DNA from 3 places in the Butyrivibrio sp. FCS006 genome. Region 2 is predicted to be linked to each of the others. Evidence: predicted binding sites of a transcription regulator. Region 2 holds the regulator's gene; each other region holds the start of a gene.
What was found. Region 2 encodes HrcA, which represses chaperone genes, less so after heat shock. Its sites were predicted from a motif close to TGTTAGCACTCNNNNNNNNNGAGTGCTAACA; they were not measured.
Positions count from the first base shown of each region.

Region 1: a site for HrcA is predicted at 1,803-1,833, ahead of clpB (ATP-dependent chaperone ClpB). Genes of this name have one in related genera too.
Region 3: a site for HrcA is predicted at 2,187-2,217, ahead of G633_RS0105735 (Hsp20/alpha crystallin family protein). Genes of this name have one in related genera too.

Region 1 is NZ_KE384205.1:455,896-462,413, forward strand. Features, by position in the region: gene clpB (ATP-dependent chaperone ClpB) at 1-1,732, opposite strand, end outside; gene larA (nickel-dependent lactate racemase) at 1,915-3,195, opposite strand; gene G633_RS0116480 (energy-coupling factor transporter transmembrane component T family protein) at 3,209-3,979, opposite strand; gene G633_RS0116485 (energy-coupling factor ABC transporter ATP-binding protein) at 3,976-4,794, opposite strand; gene G633_RS0116490 (energy-coupling factor ABC transporter ATP-binding protein) at 4,791-5,630, opposite strand; gene G633_RS0116495 (hypothetical protein) at 5,627-6,187, opposite strand; T-box leader at 6,287-6,518, opposite strand, start outside.
Region 2 is NZ_KE384204.1:136,003-142,520, reverse strand. Features, by position in the region: gene prmA (50S ribosomal protein L11 methyltransferase) at 1-97, opposite strand, end outside; gene dnaJ (molecular chaperone DnaJ) at 171-1,352, opposite strand; gene dnaK (molecular chaperone DnaK) at 1,358-3,244, opposite strand; gene grpE (nucleotide exchange factor GrpE) at 3,290-3,934, opposite strand; gene hrcA (heat-inducible transcriptional repressor HrcA) at 3,965-5,029, opposite strand; gene G633_RS19970 (DUF6465 family protein) at 5,210-5,761, opposite strand; gene G633_RS0111890 (phosphatase PAP2 family protein) at 5,890-6,518, opposite strand, start outside.
Region 3 is NZ_AUKB01000013.1:223,796-230,313, forward strand. Features, by position in the region: gene G633_RS0105720 (metallophosphoesterase) at 1-670, shown strand, start outside; gene G633_RS0105725 (AEC family transporter) at 713-1,591, shown strand; gene G633_RS0105730 (hypothetical protein) at 1,607-2,020, opposite strand; gene G633_RS0105735 (Hsp20/alpha crystallin family protein) at 2,351-2,812, shown strand; gene G633_RS0105740 (M13 family metallopeptidase) at 3,047-5,149, shown strand; gene G633_RS0105745 (ABC transporter ATP-binding protein) at 5,165-5,986, shown strand; gene G633_RS0105750 (hypothetical protein) at 5,983-6,518, shown strand, end outside.

The sequences.
Region 1 (6,518 bases), on a different contig from region 2:
CATCGTCCTGACCGATGACACGATGATGAAGTTCATCTGCCAGATGCAGAGTCTTGTTCCTCTCACTCTCAGTCAATTTATTTACAGGAATTCCGGTCCATCTGCTGATGATACCTGCAATCTCCTCATCGGAAACTCTCTCATGCACAAGCGAAGTCTCATTCTCGCCGGCCTTAGCCGCCTCCTCAGCCTCCTCCAGCTGCTTCTTAAGAGCAGGGAGCTTTGCATACTGAAGCTCTCCGGCCTTCTCGTAATCACCGTCTCTCTGGGCAATCGCAATCTCAGAATTTATGGTATCTATCTGCTCACGCATTGCAGCAAGCTTATCAACCGCCTGCTTCTCATTGTCCCACTGAGCCTTCCTGGTATCGAACTCCTCACGCAGCTCCGAAAGCTCTTTCTGCAAATTCTTAAGACGCTCAATGCTTAAGGAGTCATCCTCTTTCTTAAGAGCCGCCTCCTCGATCTGCATCTGCATGATCTTACGATTCATCTCATCGAGCTCCGCCGGCATTGAATCCATCTCGGTCTTGATCAGCGCGCAAGCCTCATCCACCAGGTCTATAGCCTTATCCGGAAGGAACCTGTCCGAAATATATCTATTCGAAAGAACCGCAGCACTCACCAGCGCAGAGTCCATGATCTTTACTCCGTGAAAGACCTCGTACCTCTCCTTAAGGCCCCTCAAGATACTTATGGTATCCTCAACGGTAGGCTCGTCCACCATAACCGGCTGGAAACGTCTCTCAAGGGCAGCATCCTTCTCGATGTACTGCCTGTATTCGTTCAGCGTCGTTGCGCCGATACAGTGAAGCTCGCCCCTTGCCAGCATAGGCTTAAGCATGTTGCCCGCATCCATTGCGCCGTCGGTCTTACCTGCGCCAACGATCAAATGCAGCTCATCTATGAAAAGAATGATCTCACCATCCGACTGTTTTACATCCTCAAGGACGGCCTTGAGCCTCTCCTCAAACTCGCCCCTGTACTTGGCTCCGGCCACCAGAGCGCCCATATCAAGGGAAAAGATCTTTTTGTCCTTGAGCGCTGTCGGAACATCGCCACTGGCTATTCTCTGAGCAAGTGCTTCTACAACCGCAGTCTTACCAACACCTGGCTCACCGATGAGTACAGGATTGTTCTTAGTCTTCCTCGACAAAATCCTGATGACATTACGGATCTCAGTATCTCTGCCAATTACAGGATCGAGCTTCTGACGTCTGGCCTTCTCAACCAGTTCTGTTCCGTACTTATTCAGAGTATCGTAAGTCGCCTCCGGATTATCCGTTGTCACATTTCTGTTGCCACGAACCTCAGACAGCACCTGAAGGAATCTGTTCCTGTCAATTCCGAACTGCGCCAAAAGCTCTTTTACCGCCTTGTTAGGCTTCTTGATCACAGCCATGAACAAATGCTCAACGGAAACATAGGAATCTCCAAGTGCTTTGGCCTCATCCTCAGCGGACAGCAGCGCCTTATTAAGGTCAGCGCCGATATACGGCTGGCCTCCGGATACCTTGGTTCTCTTGCCGATAGCCTCTTCTATCCTCATGATAAAAGACCTTGTGTCGACCCCCATACGCTCTACAAGCTTGGCAATTAAGCTATCCTCAATTGTCATGAGAGAATATAGAAGGTGTTCCTGTTCAATTTCCTGATTGCCGTACTCAACCGCAACCTTCTCACAGTTCTGCACGGCTTCAATTGATTTCTGGGTAAACTTCTGTATATTCATAAACACTCCTCTCCGCAGGCAAAATGGATTTCCTGCTCTGTGTTTGTTGTTCTATTCTTTGTATAACACAAATTAGCACTCTCGTCAAGAGAGTGCTAATTATTATTTCTTCTTATCGTTAAAAATGTATGCCCTAGGGTAGCATTTTCTATTACTGAAGGCATAAAATCACATTTTCAACATCAATCCTTCCCTTTAACCATCGGCACAACTGATCCGCCGTAGGGAATCACATAAACCTTCTTATCCGTGAAATCAACGCCGGACACAAACTCCGCAGCATCAGTAAACGCCTCCATACCCATAGGCCCTGTCGTATCGCCGTCAATAGTGGTGAGAATCCTGCACTCTCCCTTCCTCAGGTTCTCGACAGTCAGGTAAAAGATAAATCCGCCGATGGTGAAGTCTGCGCGAAGAGCCTCATCGAGTCTGCCTTCCTTAAGAGGCGCAAGCCACGCTGTGTAGTCGGGAGCTCCGCATCCTTCAGGGCACTTACAGAGCCAGAGCATCTGTCCGCCTTCCTTCATGGCTCTCATGCCGTTGAGCATGCCCTTGCAGCCCTGATACAGGTTCATGTCCTTGGGCGCTCCGCCGCTGCTGACGATGACAATGTCAGCTTCCTCGTCGATCCACTTCTCGTAACACTTCTTTTGGAAAAGACAGCTCTCCTTCCACGCTTCGTATAGGTCTCCGCCAAAGAGTCCGCTGTACCTGCCACTTGTAGCAACCACGATATTGATGCCGTAAGTCACTTCAACCAGAGCCGCAGCCTCGTTCATGTCCTCGTTGATAGGATTATTATCCAAAAGAGCGCATCCAACCCTGGGGTCTGAATGAGCAAGCTTGGGATCCAGCGCCCTCTGATGGTTCTGACGTATAGTCTGCCTTGAAGCAACTCCCGGCAGGATGTTCTTTCTTCCGCCGCCAAAGCCTGCCATCATGTGATGAACAGTTCCTCCGACCACGATGACTTTTCTGCCAACAACCAAAGGATTGACGCGCACATCTGTGCCTCTTGAAGTCTGTCCGACAAGTACACATTCACCATCGCAGTCATGATCCACAACCGTAACATTCTGATACATGTAGGAGCCTGCGATTATCTCTTTTTCCTGTTCAGAAGATTTCCTGTGAGTACCAAGTGCGATTAACACGCAGATGTTTTCAAAAGGAACAGCACAAGTATCATGAAGATAATGCCCCAGGAGAGTCACTATATCTCCCTGGTGCATCCAGCTCCTGGTGATATCTGATACCACTATCGTAATCTCATCACCTGCCGAAATCTTCTCGCGAAGCGGTGCAGAAGCAATTGCCCCCTCCTCGACGCATAGCCTGAAAGCCTCTGAAACATCCTCTATCTCAGGCATCGGATCCGGGTTTAAAAACTCAATGGACTTCGCGCCCTTGATCTCAATATCCACCACTTCAGTTCCGTATTTCAAACTAACAGATTTATCCATAACTTTCTCTCACTCACAAAACAGTTTTAAAAACAACAACAGCCACTATAAGCGCAACCAGCACCAGAACAGTGACCACATCCCTTACAGCAAAAGGATACTCCTTGTAACCGCTCTTATAGCCCCTAAGTTCAAACCCTCTCATCTCCGCAGACATAGCAGATACATCTACCTTCTTAAGACTTGATACCAAAAGAGGCACGCACAGCGGCGCAATAAGCCCCAGCTTCCTGAAGATGTTTTTTGTATCAAAATCCACGCCTCTGGCCTTCTGCGCATCCTGAATGTCGTGGAACTCAGTTGCAAATATCGGCACAAACCTGAACGCAGTGGTAACAATAAACGCATATCTGTAGGGCAGATGAAGCCTTTTTACCAGCGCATTGCAAAGATCATTCATACGGGTGATCGCGAACAACAGCATCAGAGGAAGCATCGCTGCGATAACTCTAAGTGACAAGAGCAGTGCACTCTTAAGGCCGCCGGTCGTAAACAGCACCACGCCTCCGATAACCAGAAGGGGACTTCCGTCTCTTACGAAAAAGAGCTGTATCACGAACATAATAAGTCCCAGGATCATCAGGTTTCTCGTAAGGAAAAGAGCTCTCTTAAAAAGCCCGGCTGTTGCAGAAATCAAGATCATCGCCACGATAAACAAAACTTCCGCAAAAACATTCTCACACAGTATTGCTGCGATTCCATACATAAAAGCCGCAGCCAGTTTGGTCACAGGATTTAACTTATGAAGAAAGCTATCTCCCGGCACATAGTTCAAAAGATTCATAACGCGCCTCCCTTCTGAGCTTTCCCTCGAAGGGCGTCAAGCATCTCTTCAATAGTAAACACATCCTTAAACTCATCCCCAAAGCGAAGCGCCAGCTCAGGTATCTGCGCTGGGAGCACTCTGGCCTTTTTAAGGACGTCGACATTTTTCATCATCTCTTTTGTAGGACCCTGTCCCAGGATCTCGCCATGGTTGAGTACGATGACACTCTTTGCATAGGACTGGACCAGCTCCATATCATGACTGACCATTAGGACCGTTACGCCCTTTTCCACATTGAGCCTTGTGACATAATCCATGATGCGGATACACTCAAGGTAATCAAGTCCTGTCGTGGGCTCATCGAGAATAAGCAGCTCGGGCTCGCAGGCAATCACTCCGGCAAGTGCAATCCTCTGTCTCTCTCCGCGGCTTCTTGAAAAGGGGAACCACTCAGGGTCAAGTTTAAAGGTCTCAAGGACCTGCTCTGTGCGATCTTTGATCCTATCCTCAGACCACCCTTGCGCCTTCATGGAAAAAGCTATCTCATCCCTTACAGTGTTTTCGCAGATCTGTCTGTCGGGATTCTGGAAAAGAAATCCACAGTCCCTTGCAAGTGTACTCGAAGGGGTCTGTAAAGTGTCTTTTCCATTAAGGTAAACATGACCTTTGGTTGGATGCAAAAGGCCGTTGGTAAGGCGGCTTATGGTGCTCTTACCTGCACCGTTGGCACCGATCAGCGCCACAAAACCTCCCTTTTCGATGCGGAAGTTTAAGTCTTTTAAAATAGGTCTTTTCTCGGAGTATCCGAAACTAACATCTTCAAAACGTATCATTCAAGGATCCTCCTGACCATCTTCTCTGCATCATCCACAGTAAGCGTAACCTCACCGTCATATATCTTTTCCCTGATGAGCTCTGCTGAAAGCTCGGTTACTCTTGGCACGTTTATGCCAAGGTCCTTGAAGGTGTTGATGGATGCTGCCATATCTCTCGGGGTTCCGTAAAAGGCAACCTTGCCTTTATCAAGAACCATCATATGTTTAACATACTCGCAAAGGAGCATGATCTTTTGCTCGACAATAATTACAGTGATGCCCTTCTCTCTGTTAAGGGCAGTAAGTATCTTAAAGATCTCTCTGCTGCTCTCGGGGTCCAGCTCACCTGTGGGCTCATCCAGAACTATCACTTCAGGTTCAAGCGCAAGCATTGATGCTATTGCCACCTTCTGCTTCTGACCTCCTGAGAGGCTTGAAATCTCACGGTCACGAAGGTCTTCTATTCCAAGCTCGTGCAAGACTCTGTCTACGCGCGCCCCAATCTCTTCGTGTGGAACGCCGAAGTTCTCAAGTCCGAAAAGTATCTCATCTTCCACAACCGAAGCCACCATCTGCGAATCGATATCCTGGAAGACCTCTCCGACCTTCCTTGCAAATTCCTCGGCCGGATGTTCAGCAGTATCAACACCGTCAATGGTCACTGCTCCGTAAAAATCTCCCTTTATCTTCTGGGGAATTATTCCGTTTAATGCGAAGGTAAACGTAGTTTTACCGGCACCTGAAGTGCCGGTAATTCCTACGAAATCTCCGTCTGCGATCTCGATATTTATGTCATCGAGTGCTGCTGTTTTACTGTTCTTATAGACAAAACCTAAATTCTTAACTGAAATCATTCTTCTTCCTTATTTCCCATAACTTTATTAACCGGAATACTGAGTACTGTAACAATGACCATGTTGAGAAGTGCTGTCACAATAGTTACAATAGCCATGCTTACAAACTGTGCTCCGGGCATCGGCTTAGCATAGGTAAGTGCTGCGAGTCCGACAAATGCGAATCCTGAGATAAGTGTTGCCAGGAATGTGCAGACAACGGGCTTAACATACTTGGGAAGTGCAAGCCTTATAAGCAGGCACATAGCGATTGCTCCAAGTGTCTCAGAGCCAAGTCCAAGCCATGGCATTGATGTTCCGATCTGTGAGATTGCGCCTGATATAAGACCGATAGCTGCTGCCTCTTTGAGGTTAGGCTTGATGATGAAAATAGCCAGGCAGTATGTTGCGATCAGGAAGTTAGGGTGCATGTTACCAAGTGCAATAACTCCCGCAAACATACGAAGAACGATGCCTACTGCCATCATAACTCCAACCAGGATGAGGTTTCTTGTGTTAGCAAGTCCCTTCTTTTCCTCAACCAATACTTCTCTTTTTGCTGTGCTCTGTACGTCCATTTTTAATCCTCCTTGCCGTCTGTGCGGCTATCAAAATGTGTTGGTACAGGGAACGCGTTTTTTTTGTAATAAAAAAGCCTGTCCCTGTATGAAGTTTCATACAAGGACAGGACTGTTATCCTGCGGTGCCACCTTGCTTATCGGATGATCCGATCTCTCATGAGAAAGCCAACACTTCCTCTACTCTGTAACGGGAGTTCCCGTCGAATACTACTAAGGCTATCGCCCTTTCGCTTCGCCCTCAAAAGTCCATTCCTTCATCCATCCACTGCATCCTCTCACCACTGGATACTCTCTGTGAGCTTCAAAAATGAAGTACTCTTCTTTCTCA
Region 2 (6,518 bases):
CGATCTGTGCTCCCTCAAGGCCGATGTCCTCAAGGTAACTTACAATAATATCTTCTGACTCTTCATTTGTTCTAACACGGAAACGCATCCATTTCATAATAAAATTCCTCTTTTGCACTAAAAAACTACCGTAGTTAATGCTTCTAACTACGGTAGTATATCACACTTATTTACGATTCCCAAAATTTCTTTTTCTTTTTGCCGCCTGAGCCTCCGGAGTTACTATCTTCATTACCCATGAGTCTCTCAGCTGCTGTAAGAGAATCGCCTGTCTTTTCATCGAACTTCTTAAGAAGGTCCTTAGCTTCCTTGGAGAGTTTCTCAGGAACCTGTACCACAAGTGTTACATAGTGGTCACCTCTCTGCTCCTTGTCTCTAAGGGATGGGATACCCTTTCCGCGAAGTCTTACTCTTGTGTCTGTCTGGGTTCCGGCCTTAACATCATAAGCCACCTTACCGTCGACAGTATCTATAAGAACTGTTCCGCCCAGTGCTGCAATAGCAAAGGATACAGGAACCATTGAATAAACGTTGTAACCGTCTCTCTGGAAAATAGGATGCTCAGATACAACAACCTCAACAAGAAGGTCTCCTCTTGGTCCGCCGTTGACTCCGGGTTCACCCTTTTCTCTTATTCTTACACTCTGGCCGCTATCAATGCCGGCAGGAATTGTAACCTTGATCTTCTTGCGACTTGCAATGTATCCGGTTCCGTGACAGTCGGCACACTTCTCTTTGATGACCTTACCTGTACCGCCACATTCAGGACATGTCTGAACGTTTCTTACAGTGCCAAAGAAGGACTGCTGTGTATATACAATCTGTCCCTTACCACCGCACTTGGTACATGTCTGTGGTGATGTTCCGGGTTTAGCTCCGGTTCCATGACATGTTGGGCATGGATCCTTAATGGTGAGCTCAAGCTCTTTCTCGCAGCCAAATACAGCCTCAAGGAAGGTTATGCGCACGCTTGCACGAAGATTGGCACCCTTTGAAGGGCCACTTCTTGCGCCGCCTCTTGCACGTCCGCCTCCGAAGAAGTCACCGAATATATCACCAAAGATGTCGCCAAAGTCTGCACCGTTAAAGTCGAATCCACCACTGAAGGGATTACCGCCGCCCTCAAAGGCCGCATGTCCGAACTGGTCATACTGACGCTTCTTCTCAGGGTCAGAAAGTACCGCATAAGCTTCGGATGCTTCCTTGAACTTATCGGCTGCAGTCGCATCACCCGGATTCATATCCGGGTGATACTTCTTGGCAAGCACTCTGTATGCTTTCTTTATTTCGTCCTCAGTGGCATTCTTACCAACGCCCAGGACCTCATAATAGTCGCGTTTCTGTTCCGCCATTTAACTCAGACCTCTCTGTAATCTCCGTCAACTACATTGTCATCATTTGAAGATGTGCTTCCTGCGTTCATATCAGGACCTGCGCCGGCACCCATATCAGGGCCTGCACCTGCAGCACCTGCTGCTCCCTGAACGTTCTCATACATCTTAGCAAAGAGTGCCTGAGCATCGTTCATGAGCTTCTCCTTCTGGCTCTTAAGAGAATCGATCTCTGAGTCTGAAAGCTCTTTATCCTTGGTCTGCTCAAGTGTTTCCTTGAGAGCCTTGATGTCATCCTCAACTACCTGCTTCTGAGAAGCGTCGATCTTGTCGCCAACTTCCTGAAGAGCCTTCTCTGTCTGGAATACGAAGGAGTCAGCGTCGTTTCTTGCATCGATGCCTTCCTTACGCTTCTTGTCCTGAGCCTCGTACTCCTGAGCCTCTTTAACTGCCTTATCGATATCCTCATCAGACATGTTAGAACCGGCTGTGATTGTGATGTGCTGCTCCTTGCCTGTTCCAAGGTCCTTAGCTGATACGTTAACGATACCGTTAGCATCGATATCGAATGTAACCTCGATCTGAGGAACACCTCTCATTGCCGGAGGGATTCCATCAAGTCTGAACTGTCCAAGTGACTTGTTATCCTTAGCGAACTGTCTCTCACCCTGAAGTACGTTGATATCTACGGCTGTCTGGTTATCAGCAGCTGTTGAGAATACCTGGCTCTTCTTGGTAGGAATTGTTGTGTTACGCTCGATAAGTCTTGTAGCAACACCACCCATTGTCTCGATTGAAAGTGAAAGAGGTGTTACATCAAGAAGAAGGATATCGCCTGCGCCCTCATCACCTGCAAGCTTACCACCCTGGATACCTGCACCGATTGCTACGCACTCATCAGGGTTGAGGTTCTTGGAAGGCTCCTGGCCTGTGAGCTGTTTAACCTTCTCTACTACGCAAGGAACACGAGTTGATCCACCAACAAGGAGAACCTTACCGATATCTGCGTTTGTAAGTCCTGCATCCTTCATAGCGTTCTGAACAGGGATAGCTGTTCTCTCTACAAGATCGTGAATGAGCTCTTCGAATTTAGCTCTTGTAAGATCTACATCGAAGTGCTTAGGGCCATCAGCGCCTGCTGAGATGAAAGGAAGGTTGATGTTGGTTGTTGTTGAAGAAGAGAGCTCCTTCTTAGCCTTCTCTGCAGCTTCCTTAAGTCTCTGCATAGCCATCTTATCGCCTGAGAGGTCAACGCCCTCTTTGTTCTTGAAATCCTGAACCATCCAGTTGATGATCGCCTGGTCGAAGTCATCACCACCGAGGTGTGTATCACCGTTTGTTGAAAGAACTTCGATAACGCCGTCACCGATATCGATGATTGATACATCGAATGTACCACCACCAAGGTCGTAAACCATGATCTTCTGCTCTTTCTCGTTATCAAGACCGTAAGCCAGAGCTGCTGCTGTAGGCTCGTTGATGATTCTCTTTACCTCAAGACCTGCAATCTTACCTGCGTCCTTAGTAGCCTGACGCTGAGCATCATTGAAGTAAGCAGGAACTGTGATAACTGCCTCTGTAACCTTTTCGCCGAGATACTGTTCTGCATCAGCCTTCAGCTTCTGAAGGATCATAGCTGAAATCTGCTGAGGTGAATACTTCTTGCCGTCGATTGTACGGCCGTGATCTGTACCCATATCTCTCTTGATTGATGAGATTGTGTTCTCAGCATTTGTTACTGCCTGACGCTTAGCAGGCTCGCCGACGATTCTCTCGCCGTTCTTTGTGAAAGCAACGATTGAAGGTGTTGTTCTAGCGCCTTCTGCGTTAGCGATAACGGTGGGCTTACCACCTTCCATAACTGCTACGCAGCTATTAGTTGTACCAAGGTCGATACCAATAATCTTACTCATTTCTTTTTCCTCCGTTTATAATAATAAGATTCTGTATTTACTAAGTTATTGTGCTACAGCCACCATGCTGTGTCTGAGCACTGTATCATGGAACATGTATCCCTTCTGAAGCTCCTGGGCAACGATTCCGGATTCGTATTCCTGGGATTCCACCTGCATTACTGCATTGTGGAGGTTTGGATCAAACTCTTTTCCAACCGCTTCTATGGGGGTTACTCCTAGATCTTCAAGCTGCTTGATGAGCTGCTTGTAAATCTTGTTCATGCCGTCTGCAAAAGCTCCGTCTTTCTCAGCCTCGGGAACTGCTGCAAGACCTCTCTCAAAGTTATCTACTACAGGAAGGAGCTTCTCAAGGACATTGCCCTGTCCAAGTTCGAACTGCTGTGATTTCTCTTTGTCGGTTCTCTTCCTGAAGTTCTCAAATTCCGCCATCTGTCTCAGGACTTTATCATTAAGTTCATCAATCTTTTCCTGAAGCGGATTCTTCTTTTCTTTTTTATTTTCTTCTTTTTCTACAGTAGCCTCTTTTTCAGCATCATCTTTTTCCTCCTGTGAATCAGGTGTCTGTGCTGTTTCTTTCTCTTTGGCTTCCTCTTCAAGTTCTTCCATGATGTTCTCAAGAACTTCTTCTTTTTTCTTTTCCTCAGCTGATTTAGCCTTGGAAGAAGCCTTCTTCTTATCCTCGCTCAATTCCAATTGCCTCCTTAAAGCTTATGGGATCTAATCCCTTTTATATAGATCATCAAGTGCATGACGCATGTTCTTAAGCGTCGTTATAACCTTGTCGTAATCCATTCTCTTGGGTCCGATGATTCCTACGGTGCCCTTCATGCCATCACCAAGCTCGTACGTTGCGGTAACAACGCTGCAATCCTTCATGGACTGGATCGGTGTCTCGTTTCCGATGTAGACCTGGATTCCGGTCTCTTCATGGTCAGAGGAGAGTGTATCCTCAACGATACTCGAAAGGTCTTTGGTATCCTCAAAGGTGCTGATGAGCTCGCTGGCCTTGGCCGAATCCGTAAGCTCAGGATACTTAAAGAAGTTCATCGTACCGCTGGTATATATCTGAAGGTCGTCATCTGCTGTTATTGATTCTGCAGCCGCATCGATGACGTTTCCGATGATCTCACTGTGAATTCCGGCTTCCTGCTTGACTGCTGCGATAAGTCCTAAGTTGATGTCCTCTACAGCAAGTCCGTCCAGCCTTGTATTCATGAGAATGTTAAGCTTGAGCATTGTTGCGTCATCAAGTTCCTCTTCAACGGGAATGATCTTGTTCTTAATGACGTTTCCTTCTATGACGATGGTCGCCAGAAGGTGCTCTGCATCAACCTTGGAAATCTGGATGAACTTGAGCTTGTTCTTGCGGATCTGAGGTGCTGAGATCATTGTGGCGTAGTTGGTATCAACCGCAAGTGTCTTGGCCACCTGCTTAAGGAGGTTCTCAAGCTTCTCTTCCTTATCAAGAAGCATCTCCTTCATGTTCTCAACTTCCTGTTCCTTGTCCCTGAGCATCTCGTCTACATAGACTCTGTAACCCTGGTCGGAAGGAATTCTTCCCGCAGAAGTGTGGGGCTGAATTATAAGTCCCATCTCCTCAAGGTCTGCCATCTCATTTCTGATGGTGGCTGAACTCAAGTTAAGATCAGTATCCTTGGAAATAGTCCTTGATCCGACAGGCTCTCCTGTCTCAAGGTAGTTCCTTACTATTGCATGTAGTATGGTTCTCTTTCTCTCATCAAGTTCCAAGTCTGTACCCCTTCCTCTGTCTCCGGATTTCATTGAAAGGCTTTTATTTTGAGTTGTTAGCACTCAACTCATTTGAGTGCTAACATCTTCTCTGTAACATAAAATATCACTCGCGAGAACTAATGTCAACCTTCTAAATGTTAAATATGGATAAAAAAAACAGCAGGCACTGAAAGTGTCTGCTGTCTGTAGTCTCATTATATAAGAGAATGATCAAAGATCGATTCTGCCCTGTACCTTGTCATCAACAACGTAGTAAGCTGCATTCTCTTCAGGCTTTACATAAACGCTGAGCTTCTTCATAGCGTCTACATCTCCGCCCATATCGTACTTGTAGTTGTTCTTAGCGTTTGTAACGATTGTATCGTATGTAACGCTTCTGTCACCATACTGAAGAACGATGTTAGTCTTAACTTCTGTTGTAGCTGCTGCCTTCTTAGCTGCAAGCTTCTTAGCTGCTGTAGCTTTCTTAGCAGGAGCTGCCTTCTTAGCAGGTGCTGCCTTCTTAGGTTCAGCCTTCTTGGTTGTAGTAGCTTTCTTAGCTGCAGGCTTCTTAGCCTCAGTCTTCTCAGCTGCCTTCTTAGGCTCAGCCTTCTTTGCAGGTGCTGCCTTCTTAGCAGGAGCTGCCTTCTTTGCAGGTGCCTTCTTCTCTTCTGCCTTTGCAGGAGCTGCCTTAACTTCTGCTGCCTTAACTTCTGCAGCTACAGGTGTCTTGATTGTTGCAACAGGCTTCTCAGCTGCATCAGTCTTCTTGATCTCTGCCATTTTTACATTTCCTCCTCAAAATCATTGTCTGATTTGTTGTAGCTCGTTAAAACAATAAAGCGATTACGAAATAGAGTTTACACTCATTATTTTGCCTTGTCAACGCATTTTCAAAGTTTTAAGGACTTTTAATCCTTGATATATGCGGCATAAACAGAAACCAGTGTCAGGGAAAACAGTATTCCCGCGAGTATGTCGGTGGCCCAATGCACTCCGGCCAGCATTCTTGCGCATACTCCGACTACCATCAGCACCGCAGCAGCAACAGTCAGTATTCTGACATAGCTCTTTTCGGAAAAGAGTCTTTTCCATGCGATTATGGCACTTCCGAAGACGCTGCAGATAATCAGTACGTGGCTTGAAGGGTACGAGGTCTCAAGCTCAGTCTCTCCGGGCGGAATGATCGGTCTGTAGTTGATCGGGATCTTACCGAAAGCAACATAGATGATCGCAACCACCAGATACAGCATTCCAAGTCCAAGTATGGTCTTTCCGACTTTGGAAATACTCTTTGTCTGTACAAGTTTTACAACGCCCATAAAAGCGAAGAATGCAACTACCAGAAACGCCAGCACCATCACCAGATCAGATATTTTGTCAAACATTTCGTTATATCCCAGAAGATTTGCAACAGCTCCGTTCAATGAAGAAAAACCAACGGATGTGCCTTCCGGACCTATGGCCGCTCTGTCCACAAATGCTGTGAGAAACGAGAAGATCACAGTGATCAGCAAAAGACATATCGGCTTTGTCGATG
Region 3 (6,518 bases), on a different contig from region 2:
GAAGCTCATTGGTTTCTCTGATGAAGATACGCTATATGTGCTTGGAGACTGCGTTGATCGTGGGCCTAAGCCGGTGGAGGTTCTGGCTTGGATGATGAATAAGCCAAATGTCATCCCCATCGCCGGAAACCACGAGAATATGATGCTTAAAGTTCTTTTACCCGGATTAAAAGAGGTAAATTCTGAGGAAGCAGTGGAAAAGACACTTACCATGGACTTCATCACGGATACAAACCTTTGGTTTCTTAGTGAAAATGGTGGTAAGATAACTTCTGATGCATTCAGGCGGCTTTCGGCGTATGACCGGGAAGCTCTTGTGGAGTATGTTCAGGAGTTCTCTCTTTATGAGGAAGTTACGGTTAACGGGCAGAGATTTGTGCTTGTTCACACTATCGGCAAGAACATCCACAGCCTTGAAGACCTTGAGAATGCTGATCTGTCATCGATTGAGGAATCTCTGTATGACAGGCCAGATTTCGAGGAAGACTGGGATAGGGGCGATGACATATTCATTATCGGCCACACTCCGACCTGGTTTCTCGGCAAGAAGGACAATCGCGTTTTCAGGAACGGAAATCTTTTAGACATAGATTGTGGCTGTGTCATGGGAGGGAATCTTGTGGCGATATGCCTGGAGACTATGGAAGAGTTTTATGTTAAGGGGCACTGACAGATGGTTCTGGTTCAGCAGATGATCGTTTTATTCATAATGATGGGGATCGGGTTTTTTTGTGGGAAAAAGAGCTTTCTCACCGACAGTGGCTGTAAGACCCTCTCGTGGATTGTGTTAAATATTGCAACGCCGGCCTTGATCCTGTCGGCGGGAATGAATGAGGAAAGTACCATAAGGGGAAGCTCCCTGTTATTTGGATTTCTTGTTACATTGGCAGTGTATGCTTTTTTGATCGTGATATCTTTCATTATTCTGCCAATTCTAAGGGTACAGAGCGATGACAAAAGTATATACCGCGTCATGACGATCTTTTCCAATGTAGGGTTTATGGGGCTTCCCATCTTACAGGCTGCGTATGGTCCGGAAGCAGTGCTGTACGGGGCGCTTTTTCAGTTCCCCTATAATTTTCTCATGTACACATACGGAATCGCAGCAATTAAGGGTGATAATCCGCTTAAAGGCGGAAGTCCGCTCAAAAAGATCTTGAACATTGGCGTCATTTCCTGCATCATTTCGATCACTATATACGTTTCCGGTATTCATATGCCGTCTTTTATCACTTCATCTGCCAAGCACCTAAGCAGCATCGCTGCGCCTCTTAGCATGATGGTAATCGGCCAGTCCATGACTTCCATAAAAATCAAGGAGCTGTTTGGTGATGTTAAGCTCCTGTTGTTCTCGCTGATAAAGCTGATAGCAGTACCAATTCTTGGAGTTCTGCTCCTTGGCTTATTCATCGATGACAAGCTGATTTTGCAGGTGTGCTATGTGATGCTGGCAACTCCGATTGGCTCCATGACAGCAATGGTTGCGCAGCAATATGGGGGCAATTACGCCTTGGCTTCTAAGGGAGTGGCATTATCTACGCTTTTGTCAGTAGCTACCATTCCGCTGATATCTCTTTTGCTCCAATTATGATGAGCAGTGGCTGGATCAGAGCATCCTCTGAAGGTCATTTCTAATGCTTGTAACCTGATTTATTGCGTTTTCGCACTCGCGCTTTGCCTTGCCAATCTGGGACTGTACAATGACATCCATCAAAAATCCATCGCAGAAGAGGTCTCCGAATGTAAGGAATCCGTTGATGTGCACTGATGAATAGCCGTTTACGTCTCTAAGCTCTTTTGAGAATTTTTCAAGCGCCTGCTTTGCCTGGTTAATTTCATGCTCAGCATCGCTCATTTTGCTGTGTTTAATAAGGCCGCTGATAAATCCTCCGCCGAGGGTATCGAATAATCCCCATCCGCTGGCACTTGAAAGGCTTCTTCTGGCTCTTTCAAGGTGATCGAGTGCAACATCTGCTGCAGAAATGGCTTCCTGTATTTCTCTTGTTCTCATATCAAACATGGTATTTCCTCCGTATAAATCAAACAAAATAGTGTTTTAGATAATACGATAATAAGACTAAGGGACGCATAGTTACATGGCCGATGCAGCGTAATAGCAGAGTTTAATTCCCCTTTTTTGGAAAAAGATTAATTCTGTATTGGAGTTTACAATAGCTTTTTATCCAAATTAGCACTCTCGGTTGACGAGTGCTAATAGTGGTGTTATAGTGATTATAGAACAAAGGAACAGAGAAGACCGTTAGGACTTAACTTTCCTAAGATCTAAACCCTCCGTCCCATTGCTCAATAACAGTTAACCAATTGTTTTTGTGCAAAGGAGGTAAGCATTATGTTAACACCTAGTATTTTTGAAGAGAATTTCATAGACGATCTGTTTGGATTCCCTTACATGAAGGAATTCGACGACATGAGTCGAGGCATGGAGCGTAAGCTCTACGGAAGAAAGGCAGCAAGGATGATGAAGACCGATATCCGTGAGAAGGACGACAACTATGAGGTTTCAATAGATCTTCCGGGCTTCAAGAAAGAAGACATCACAGTAGAACTGAACGACGGTTACATCACAATAAGCGCATCCAAGAACCTTGACAGAGATGAAGACAAGAAAGGCAAACTGATCCGTCAGGAGAGGTACGCCGGATCCATGACCAGGAGCTTCTATGTAGGTGAAAATGTCGAGAAAGGCGACATTGAAGCCAACTACAGACACGGCGTTCTGAATCTGACAATTCCTAAAAAAGCCATGGACAAGAAGATTCCGGAAAAGAATCTGATAGCTATCGAAGGATAACCGATGCCTGATATGTAAGTGTTTGAGCCTCCGCATTACGCGGAGGCTCTTTTTTGTCTCCGAAAAATGAGCCCCTGACTCCGTCCCCGGGGCTCATTTTTGAGCCCTAGGGACGGAGTCAGGGGCTCAAAATTTATATTCTTTTTGGAATTTTGGTGCATAATTACCGTTATAATGGTAAATAAGAGAATTGTTGAGGTTTCTAATGACACAGTTACGAGAGGAGTAGGACTGATGAAGAAAAGACCGACGATTGTTGTGACTTCGCTGGTGATGGCCTTTGTCCTAACGGCTTGCGCTGCTGCTTCCAGTGGGACGGCAGAAAGCTTTCAGGATCGTCTTAATTCTGCGCTGAGCAAAGGGTGGGTTGACTCCGACCTTTATGATTCAGTGAAGGCGGATAAGGAGTATCGCCCGCAGGATGATTTCGCAGCGGCCAAAAACAAAGAGTGGAAGCTGGAAATGGGCAATGAATACAGCGGTGTATTTCAGGACGTTTCGGATGCGGTTCTGGAAAAGATGAAAAAAGCTGCTACAGATGAATCACTACCCGGAGAAGAGGCGGAGGTACTCAGAAAGTACTATGCGCTTTCATCAGACTGGGATTATAGAAATAGTCAGGGCGTAGAACCTCTAAAGCCCTATATAGCAGACATTGAATCCATAAGCAGCATGGATGAATTGTATGCTTTCTTTGGAGATCTTGAGAGAAACCCACTTGCGCTTGCGCCGATAACGGTGGACGTAATGGATTCATATCATATTGAAGAGTATCCCGATATTAACCTAACAATAGTAGATACCCCGAAGCTTTCCCTGCAGGCCCCGAATGGGAAGTTTTATTATGACAAGCTGAATTCAGCATCGACACTTGAGATGTATGAACAGGTAGAAAACAAGGTGCTGTACATGTTAGAGGCCCTTGGCTATCCGAAGAACGATGCGAAAAAGATCTTTAAGAACTGCCTTAAGTGGGAGAAAGCAGTTGCTTCTTCAACAGTGGACATGACTTTAGAAGACGTGGCAAAGAGCACAAAAACCAGGGATGAGGCAGCAAATATCGCAGGAAAATTCCCGCTTATCAAACTTTTGGATGACTGGGGATTTTCAAACGCTGAATATTTGGTTATTTCCGAGTTTTACACAAAGAGGCTCGCAGGGCTGTGCAAGAAGAGCAATCTGGACGAGATGAAGGACTATCTGATAGTCAATTATTGCCTGGACAGTGCAATGTGCCTTGACAGGGACACACTGGATAAAATGAGTGAATTCTCGAAATCCAAGACCCAGCAGCCTATGGACTTCGGTAAGTCAGAGCAGCAGCGCGAAGACTCTCTGCAGTTCGAGTATTTCATAGGCCATACAGCAATGCTCGGAGCTCTCAACAAAACCTATGTTGAGAACTATTTCGATGATGCAACCACAGCAGAGCTTACAAAAATGACAGAGGACATTATTGACGCATATAATGTGATCTTTGCCGAAGAGCCCTGGCTGTCTGACGAGGGCAAGGCAGCATGCCTTGATAAGCTTAATAATATAGGTATCCATATAGCCTATCAGAATTTTGAGGTCCTTGATTACAGCAAGACTCCATTCAAATCCAAAGAAGAGGGCGGAAGCTTTTTGGATGCCTATTATGCTATGCAGAGATATTCGGTTAATCACAGAGCTTTCCTTGCAGGCGAGAAATTCAGGAAAGATTATTGGGATCCGCTTGGAAAAGACACATCTACTACAACTACAAACGCATTCTATAACCCGGCAACCAACGGAATATATATCTGTGCCGGAATATGCGAACCTAACAGCTATTCACCTGATATGACATATGAAGAGAAGCTTGGGGGACTCAGCGCCATAATCGGTCACGAGATCACTCACGGCTTTGACAGTGGCGGATCTCTTTACGACAAAAACGGTATAAAGAGTTCCTGGCTGCCCTACAAAGATCAGGTGGCATTTGTCGATCTCAACGACAAGGTTGCTTCATATTATTCAACTTTAACGCCATTTCCGGGATCAGGCCTTTATAACGGAGCAAACCTCACCGGAGAAGCAACAGCCGACATGGGCGGGCTGAAGGCAAATCTTTATCTGGCCTCCAAGGTTCCTGACTTTGACTATGATCTGTTCTTTACCTCCTATGCACGGCTTTGGAGGGTAAACATGCCTTTGGAAGCGGAAAAGAGCTATTTCTCCGGTGATTCTCATCCTCTTGCTTTTTACAGAGTAAATGTTGGATTGCAGCAGTTTGATGAGTTTTACGAGACATACGGAATAGTAGAAGGCGATGGCATGTACCTCGAACCTGAAAAAAGGATCGCGGTTTGGTGATAGGGAGGAAATAAGATGAGCGAAGCGGTAATTAAACTTGAAAATGTAAATAAATCCTATGGCAAGCACGAAGTGCTTAAAAATGTAAATATGCAGGTAAACAAGGGCGATATCTACGGCCTTGTGGGCAGAAACGGCGCAGGTAAGACCACAATATTTAAGATGATCCTGGGCCTGTCTGAGGTAAATTCAGGTAACGTATCAATTGTGGGTTCTACGACCAAGAAGGAGCTCCTTAAGAACAGAAGCAAGATAGGCTTCCTTGTTGGCTGCAGATTCTATAATTACCTCAATGCTGAAAAGAACCTTAAGTACTTTGCAACTGTAAAGGGAATTCCCAGAAAAGATCGCAAGCAGGAGATTGCAAGGGTTCTTGAGATAGTTGGCCTTAAAGGCGTCAATAAGCCTGTAAAATCCTTCTCTCTTGGTATGCAGCAGAGACTTGGAATAGCAAATGCTATCCTTGGAAATCCCGATATTCTCATCCTGGACGAGCCCACCAACGGACTTGATCCACAGGGTATTGCCGATATCCGTAATTTGGTCAAGAAGCTCAGGGATGAGTTTGGCATGACGGTTATCATTTCATCCCACATTCTGGGTGAACTTGAGCATACAGCAGACAGATTTGGAATCGTCAATGAAGGCTATGTGGTAAAAGAGATCACTCAGCAGGATCTTCAGGAGAACCAGCCGGCAGTTGAGATCGCAGTGGATGACATTGAAAAAGCCAAGAAAGTGCTGGAAGAGAACGGAATCAAGATCATGCGTGAGGTCACAGAGAAATCTTCTCTCGAGGATGTTTATTTCCGACTGATCGGAGGTTCAAATCAATGAATAGACTGATGAAAGCAGATTTAAAAAGAATAATAGCCAAGCCGTCGATGTACGTGATCGTGCTGATACTGGTGCTGTTTATACTGTTTAAGGATGCTGCCAGTACAGCTGCCGGACAGATGGAGTTGTACAAGTCTATGTTCGGTAATATTGGACTCATATTCCTTAGTATTCCAATTTTTCTCTCAGTCTATTCCGATGAGATAAAGAGCGGAATCATGATAAGCATGATCGGAATGGGAATGGAGCGCAAAAACATAGTGTTTTCCAAGCTTAAGGACTCATTCGTATTATACTGCGGAACATATCTTATCCTGTATGTTGCGGCACTGATAAAGAATACTGTTTCAGACCTTCCGATATCTCCCAAACAGAACGCGTTTCTGCTTCTGTTTTGCGCATTCAGTGTCATCAGGGGACTTGGAATAATGGCACTGGCATCACTGGTTCTTTTCCTGACCATGAGTGCAGCCGGAGGCATGCTGGTGCTGGTGCTGGCAGGCGCTATTGGGACGGGCCTTCTAAAGGCGGT